2 regions of the Flavobacterium sp. Arc3 genome follow, and region 1 is predicted to be linked to the other one. Evidence: riboswitches for the same ligand, from Rfam matches in the RefSeq annotation. Region 1 holds a riboswitch; the other holds the start of a gene.

Region 1 (4,149 bases):
AATTACAGCATCAACCATAGCTTGTGCTTCATTAAAATCAGCTGCATTTGATTGGTATCCTTTTGCTTTAATTCCCAAAGCGTTCAATTCATTTTCTAATGCTAAAGCCGATTCCACAGATGAACTGTATGTAAAAGCAACATTTGCTCCATGTTTTGCAAAAACTTCTGCAATTCCTTTTCCAATTCCGCGACTCGCGCCTGTTATAATGGCCACTTTTCCTTCTAGTAATTTCATATTCAAAAATTAGTTTAATTTTTATTTGTAGCTATTCCTGCTATCCGCTTCAATCTTTTATGACCGCTAGCGCTTTCATAAAAGGATTTCCACTACTATCAGGGCTATCTTACAGTTGTCAAATATAGAATAATTCCTTTTTTAAAAAAATTTAAAAATCAATAACATTCGAAATCGAACCGATTTTAAAGATCCAGAAATCGTTTTACCAATTTGTCCCAAAAAGAGCTATAAATCGCAACCAAAGTAAAAATAAACAAAAATAAATGATACCAAGCATTTGTTAGTAAATCCATAAAATCAAGTTTGCCATTTGCAAAACTTAAAATCAGCAATACTTGTGCCCCATAAGGCAAGATCCCTTGCACTACACAAGAAAATATATCAAGAATTGCTGCTGTTTTCTTGGGACTCAAATCGTATTCATCACTAATTTCCTTAGCAATTCCACCTGTTATAACAATGGAAACTGTATTATTGGCAATAGCCACATTCGTAAAACCTACCAAAGCACCAATTCCAGCCTGCGCCGATTTTTTACTTTTAATGCGCTTTTTGATTTGGTACAATAAATAATCAATTCCTCCAGCTTTATCAACCATTGCTGCTAAACCACCAGTAAGCATAGACAATAAAAATATTTCAGTCATACTAGTGAAGCCCTCATATATCTTTTGGGCAAATTCCATCAACGTAAAATGATTTCCAAAATACCCAATCAATCCAGCTAATAAAGTTCCAATAATCAGTGTTGAAAAAACGTTTATGCCAACTAATGCTAATACAATTACTAGAACGTAAGGAAGAATAGTTATCCATTCAAAATTGGTCTTAGGAATCGCCACTGCAGTAATATCAGAGTTCAGTCCCAAATAAAAGAAAACTAGAACGGTTATAATGGCTGCGGGAAAAGCAATGAATAAATTTATTTTGAATTTATCTTTCAGTTTACATCCTAATGATTGCGTAGCAGCAATTGTAGTATCTGAAATCATCGATAGATTATCTCCAAGCATCGAACCACCTAACAAAGCGCCTGCAATCAATGGCAATGAAGCTCCACTTGAATTAGCCAGATTTACTGCGATAGGCCCAATAGCTACAATGGCTCCCACAGAAGTTCCAGTAGCTGTTGATAAAAAGGCCGCTATTAAAAAGATCCCTAACGGAAAATAAGCGACATCAATTGTATTAATTCCAAGGCTTACAACTGCATCCACACCTCCCGTTGCTTTACTAACAACAGCAAATGCTCCCGCGAGAAGATAAATGAGACACATGGTCATAATTTTACTCTCTCCACAACCAGCAATCAAAGTGGCTACTTTCTCATCTGACGAACTCTTAAAAAGTAAGAAAGCAGAAATAATTCCTATCACAACAGCAATTGGCGCAGGTAAAGCATAGAAATCATCAAGCCATATACCGGCTCCTAAAAAAATAAAAATAAAAATCAATAAGGGAATTAAAGCAAATGCATTTCCTTTTTTTTTCAATAAATGAGTCATAAATCAGTTTTATAATGATATAAATATGACGAAAAACAATAGCTAAAAAAATGGGAATGTAAAACAACGTTTTTTCCAAAGGATTTGGCTTATCGTTTTAGCACCTTGCTCGTTGTTGCAGGTTGCTATCTCTTTTTGAGATTCGTGATAACGGCTGCAAAAGTAATTATTATTTTTTGAAATCGTCACCTTCGATCAAAAAAAATATTTTACAAAAAAAAGCCTTACCGAAGTAAAGCTTTTTTATAACTAATTTAGTTTTTTATAAATTTCATATTCGAACTTCCTTTATCTGTATTCATTTTCAAGAAATACTTTCCGGAAGCCAGTTTAGAAACATCAACCTTTGTTACTGAAGTCGCATTCGGAACAGCAATGACCATTTGTCCAAGAATATCATAAATTGCTATTGATTGTACTTCTATAGAATTTTTATAATTAATATTTAGAATCTCATTTACTGGATTTGGAAACACACTAAAGTAATTTGAAAATTCAAAATCTGAAGTTGCTAAGGTTTTAAAGGTAGATGTCGCTTTGTTTGTCAGAATTGGAAAGTTATAATCAAAATAAATATTAGCTTCATTTTGGAATGTATCGCCAACTACTAATGTTGGTAATGTTTTAATCTTATAGCCATCTCGATGTAAATAAGAGGTCATTAAACGGTATCCGCAGTCTATAAACTCATGACTTAAGATTTCTTTAACCGATTTAATAACAACTTCTTGAATTACCATTCCTTTGGATTTATTATAAGTAAAGACACTAGGCTTATTACCTTTTTTACCATGGCTTGGTCTTCGGTAGTAACTACTTTGAATCATACCTACCATCACAATGACTTTGCTTTTACTGATTTTATACTTGCTACAAATACTATCAACTAAATCTTTCTTGGATCGGACGTCCCAAACTTTTTTTTTAAAAGTTCACGTCCAACTTCTAGTTCAATTTCTTTATTAGCTAATAATTTACGTAGGATACGGTTTTCTTCCTCAGCTTGCTTTAACTCTTTGCTACGATCGTCATAAGTGACTTTTAAACCTGCTTCTCCTTGTTTCTCATGCTTCTTCTTCCAACTGTACAAAGTTCCTTTACTAACACTGTATTTACGGCAGGTTTCTACAACTCCTGATTCTTCGCAAGAAGATAAAATTTCTAACTTCTCTTCTAAACTCCATTTCTTGTATTTCATATCTCAAATGTACTATTTGAAATTTAAAATATCACTCCGAACTTATAAGGGGCTAAAATAAACATTGGTTGCAATATAACTGTCTACACTTGCTTCTAGTAATTTTTTCTTAAAATTGACATCTGGTATATCAATAACCTGAGCATTAACACTTCCAAAAAAACAAAATCCAATAAGTAAAAAGTAAAGTTTTTTCATTTCATAAATTAAAGTAATCAAATATATAGAAATCAATTAGTAATAAATTATTTTCCTAAAAAAAAAAGCCTTACCGAAGTAAAGCTTTTTTTATAAAATATATGATTTATGAAATTGACTAGAAAGCTACATTCCATCTTGGTAATCTACCATTTTCATCTAAGAAAATTTGTAAAACTTGTCCTTCTACAGCAGTAGGAATACCTTTAGTATCATCATTGAATGTTTCATACCAAACAACTTCTAACAAGCTGATATCTTCTTTTTTCATTTGCGCTGGCCAAGAATATTTCCTTCCTGTTTTTGCAAACTGGTGCCCTTCAACAATCTTTTCTTTTAGACCACCATTTTTAATTTTCAAAGTTCCGTCATTTTGTACTGTTCCTGTAGAACCTACCATGATCAACTCTTTTTCTTCTGCTACTGCATACACTAAAAACACGCCACTTCCTTCTGAAGCATTACAAACTTGTTCTAAACTGTCATCTGCAGCAAATGAAAATTTGTCGCTAACTTTAAATTTTTTTAATTCCTTATACATATTGTTTTATTTTTATTTGAATTGGCTTCCTCAAAAAAATACCCCACAAAATCGTGAGGATTATCTAAACCATTCGTTTCTATTTATTATTATTAAAGTTAAAGCGGTAAAATAGCTGTTTTTAATAAAGTGCAAAGGTATTTCTTTAATTCTATTTTATAATAAAAAAGCCCCACAAATGTGAGGCTTTTTATATTTTAGTTTTAAAATAGATGACTATCCTAAAACTTCTTTTACTTTTTTACCAATTTCAGCTGGAGAATCCACTACGTGTATTCCACATTCTCTCATGATTTGTTTTTTAGCTTCTGCTGTATCATCAGTTCCACCTACAATAGCACCTGCATGACCCATTGTACGACCTGCTGGAGCGGTAACTCCTGCAATGAATCCTACAACTGGTTTACGGTTACCATCGGCTTTAATCCAGTGAGCAGCATCTGCTTCTAGTTGTCCACCTATTTCAC
Region 2 (4,149 bases), on a different contig from region 1:
CTGAATGGCGCTTTTGCCATTTCGGCTCTTTCTTCAAGAGATAGTTCCTCTACATTGTCATAAAATCCAGGAATGGTAATATGATTGTTTTCGTCATGAAGAGAAGCAATCATTTTTGCCAAAATATTGATTGGATTAGCCACTGCACCACCGTATAAACCGGAATGTAAATCACGGTTGGGTCCTGTAACTTCTACTTCGACATAACTTAATCCGCGAAGACCTGTTGTAATAGAAGGTTGTTGATTTGAGATCATTCCAGTGTCTGAAATTAAAATCACATCATTTTTAAGCTTTTCATTGTTGTTTTCAACAAAGGTTTTTAAGTTTACACTTCCTACTTCTTCTTCACCTTCAATCATGAATTTCACGTTACAAGGCAAAGTATTACTTTGGATCATGTATTCGAATGCTTTTACGTGCATGTACATTTGTCCTTTATCATCACAGGCACCACGTGCAAAAATGGCTCCTTCCGGATGAATGTCGGTTTTTTTTATCACAGGCTCAAATGGGGGAGAAGTCCAAAGCTCCATCGGGTCTGCCGGCTGTACATCATAATGACCATAAACTAATACCGTTGGCAAGTTTTTGTCAATTATTTTTTCACCATAAACAATAGGGTAACCGTCAGTTTCACAGATTTCTACAAAATCACAACCTGCTTTTTCCAGACTTACTTTTACCGCTTCAGAAGTCTCAATAACATCTTGCGAGTAGGCTGCATCTGCACTTACAGATGGCATTTTTAATAATTCTATTAACTCGTTGATAAAACGGTCTTTGTTTTCTTGTACGTATGACTTGATATTTTCCATTTATTAACTAATTTTTTATAGTTTCAAAAGTACAAAAAATAGAATTAAAAATTTTTTTAAAAAATGTTTTGAAAGTTCAAACTTATGACTATATTTGCACCCACAATTGCACGCGGATATGGTGAAATTGGTAGACATGCCAGACTTAGGATCTGGTGCCGCAAGGCGTGTAGGTTCGAGTCCTATTATCCGCACATACATTAAGACTTAAACAGCTGTTAATCAGTTTTTTAAGTCTTTTTTGCTTTTTGTATTCCCCCAATACATCCCCTCTTTCATAATTGTGTGTGTAAATGAACCTATTTAACCTAATGAAACTTCGACTACGTATTTTATTTAACTAATGGAATAAACTTCTTTTTCAACATTTAATAGGGGGGGGTGGAGAATTCTCGTCTACGGGGTGCCGGGGTATTCTAAAGGTCATTTATGTGAAGATAACGAAAGGGATTTTAAAAAAAATTTGGCAAAAAAAATTCTAGATATTGCATAAAGCACTGGCAATTCCCTTTGTTAAAAAGTGTTAAAAACACAAGTAGTCCGCACTATAGTAAAATAGGTGAACGAGTACGATAAAAAACACACCTTCTAGTTGACCTTCTATAGGCATAGAATAAGCATCATTTGGTAGGTCACGTTAAGTTCCATATCGATAAATCCAAAAAATAATTCTATATTTACCCTTCAAACATCAAGATTCTTTCCCTCCGGGAGAAAGAAACCAACCGAGACGAGAGTCCACGGTGGTAAATAAGATGAGGGCAGCCCGCCAAAATAAAGTGCTATTCAACTCCCTTTTTTATTGTCAAGATGTTCTGTAAATTATTAACTTAATTCAAATCATTATGGCTATCCATTTTATTGACAGTGATAAAATTGACATCACCTTCACCAACCTAATCATTAATGTTTCCAGTCTAAACAAATATGGGCTCTCGGTAAACGATTTTTCCGTAGAAAACAACCTATGGGGAAAGACGAATGGGAAGCTCTTGGTCATGACTGAAATGAACGAGCCCGCTTGGGAATTGCAGAAGATCATTGATACCATTTTAATCCCTAAAGGATTTGTCTTTGAGCGTGATTTTGTCGTCGCATTTGAGCAGCTTATTCACGGAGCGGGAAACAGCATCACATGTTTGATCAATCAAGAACTCCCTGAACTATTGGAGATTGATTGGATTAGCAGTGAAATAAAGATGAACGGTAATTTCATATGGCTTAAAAATTAAACTGAAGCCGAGAATGTAGCTATATAATTAAAGAAACAAAGACAGTCAATTTTCTTCCATTGCTTTTCATTATTCGTGGTATACTCTTAAGAGACTTACTTGCAAGCAGGCATATTAATAACTCAAATTGAGGTAAACCGTAACGTTTTTATAAAACATCTTAATATTTTAGCAAATATCACTAATTGTGGGTATGTTTTCTTTTAATTAGTAGTGTTATATTTGTTAAATTCACGGGCGTGATTTTTAATTTAATCCTCGTTAACAATTATAAAAAAATTGCTACAAAGACTCAATATAGAGCTTTTTCAAATACTGAATATTAGTAACATTGTAAAATCGGTCATTTAGTATCGATACATTAGCAAAATCAGATGGAAATGCGATTAACCAAACCTAAATATATATTATGAAAAATTTACTTTATGTTTTTACTGCTCTTTTGATTTTTTCTTGTTCATCTTCAGATGATAGCTCCGGTACCTCGAGTTCTGATATCAACCCCCCAACATGGATTCAAGGAACATGGAAACAGGAAGGCGCATTACAAGGGCAAGGGCTCGGGTTTAAATTTAGCTCAAATGATTTTTGTACTCTAATATTAAATGGGGACCTGTGTACACAAGGACAAATTGATTCATTTAGAAAAGCAGGTGAAAAAGTAACTGTTGAAGAGACAATATCAAGCACTTCATACAGTGCGAAAATTAATTATCCAATGGGACAGTCAGTAACCTATTCTTTTAGTAAAATATCAAACACTGAAATTAAATGGGAATCCTCAGCAGGCGTTGTATTTATAAAACAATAAACTTTAAAATTTTAATTATGAAAAAATTATTTATTTCAATCTTATTTATAGTTTCGAGTATTTCTATAGCTCAAAGCGCAACTGCAACGACAGAAGACGGAAAAAAAGTTGTTTTGAAAAGTGATAAAACGTGGGACTACATAAGTAAAACTGTGGTTTCTGAAAACGATTGTACTTTAGAACCAAATTATGTAGAACCAAAAAGCGAAAAGGGAATAAATAGTTGGCTTAAAAAATTCGACGCAACAACAGAGGATTTAAAAAACCATGTTGCAGTTGAAAATGAATGCGAGGTTAAAGATGTAAAATTGTTAAATATCTCTGAACAAAAAGGAAATGGAATGTATTCTCTTTGTGTAAGCGGAAAGAAAATGAAATATAGAAGAATGGGTACTGTATTTTCAAGATTAGATGAAGAGTTGTTTAAAGGGAAATAAAACACCCAACATTCACGACCACTAAACAACAAAACCCGCTACCTAGGCGGGTTTGTTATTATAGCATAATTGAGAGTGTAAAAGATTATTTACCTGTAAGATTATACTTTCTTGTAACAGTACGCTCACAGACATTAAACCCCCCCCTTAAACCCATGTTTTAGATTTAAGCATCGGAACAAAGCCTAGTTCTTTTAAAAAAGTAGTTTCCATAAAGGTTTTGACAATACTTGCTTTATCTTCTGTGGTTACGATACAATCGTGAAGAGTCAATAATGGAATTTTTTTTCTAAAATCTTTATTCAGTTGTCGGGCGACAATGTTAAGCATAAAATAGCTTTCGGTTTGAAGCGTCAGGTAGGAATAGAACCTGTGGTTTTTCTTTTTTAACTCCGTAATAAAAAAATGCATTTTCGGGAAATAGGATTGAAAAACTGCTTTTTCGTTTACGAACGTATTGGGCTTTGCGTTTAACATTGAGAGCATATTTGTTTTCACTACTTTTATTAAATCATCCATATCACCATCAAATTTGCGGTTAAACTTTTTTTCGACAGCACTCAATAAATATTCATCTGGTTTTAGCCTTTCATCAAATAAATGGATGGTGTGAAACCCGTCTACAAAACGCTCATATAGGGTCCCTTCCCCGATTTGAATTTGAAATTGCTCCAACTCTTTACTACAAAGGGCTACGCGCTTTTTTACTAACATATAATGATTATAATAAGTTTTAGTACTATTAATTATACTATTAAGATGACAATTGTTATTGGTTAAATTACTTAAGATAAAGAATAAAAATGTTGGAACAGATGCGGAAATGTCAATTTCGGCCAAAACGGAATTTT

Evidence for each region. A riboswitch is a leader RNA that binds a small molecule or an ion and turns the genes downstream of it on or off. The one in region 1 is predicted to bind S-adenosylmethionine.
Region 2: another riboswitch for S-adenosylmethionine. It lies ahead of QO200_RS18780 (hypothetical protein); the one in region 1 lies ahead of QO200_RS12005 (Na+/H+ antiporter NhaC family protein).

What each region holds. Positions count from the first base shown of each region.
Region 1 is NZ_JASMRI010000015.1:6,553-10,701, forward strand. It holds gene fabG (3-oxoacyl-[acyl-carrier-protein] reductase) at 1-237, opposite strand, end outside; gene QO200_RS12005 (Na+/H+ antiporter NhaC family protein) at 423-1,745, opposite strand; SAM-I-IV-variant riboswitch at 1,805-1,901, opposite strand; gene QO200_RS12010 (T9SS type A sorting domain-containing protein) at 2,000-2,581, opposite strand; gene QO200_RS12015 (transposase) at 2,632-2,943, opposite strand; gene QO200_RS12020 (hypothetical protein) at 3,260-3,682, opposite strand; gene sucD (succinate--CoA ligase subunit alpha) at 3,899-4,149, opposite strand, start outside.
Region 2 is NZ_JASMRI010000041.1:16,084-20,232, reverse strand. It holds gene QO200_RS18790 (dipeptidase) at 1-818, opposite strand, end outside; tRNA gene QO200_RS18785 (tRNA-Leu) at 931-1,012, shown strand; SAM-I-IV-variant riboswitch at 1,502-1,605, shown strand; gene QO200_RS18780 (hypothetical protein) at 1,664-2,050, shown strand; gene QO200_RS18775 (hypothetical protein) at 2,460-2,861, shown strand; gene QO200_RS18770 (DUF3157 family protein) at 2,879-3,298, shown strand; gene QO200_RS18765 (hypothetical protein) at 3,446-4,149, opposite strand, start outside.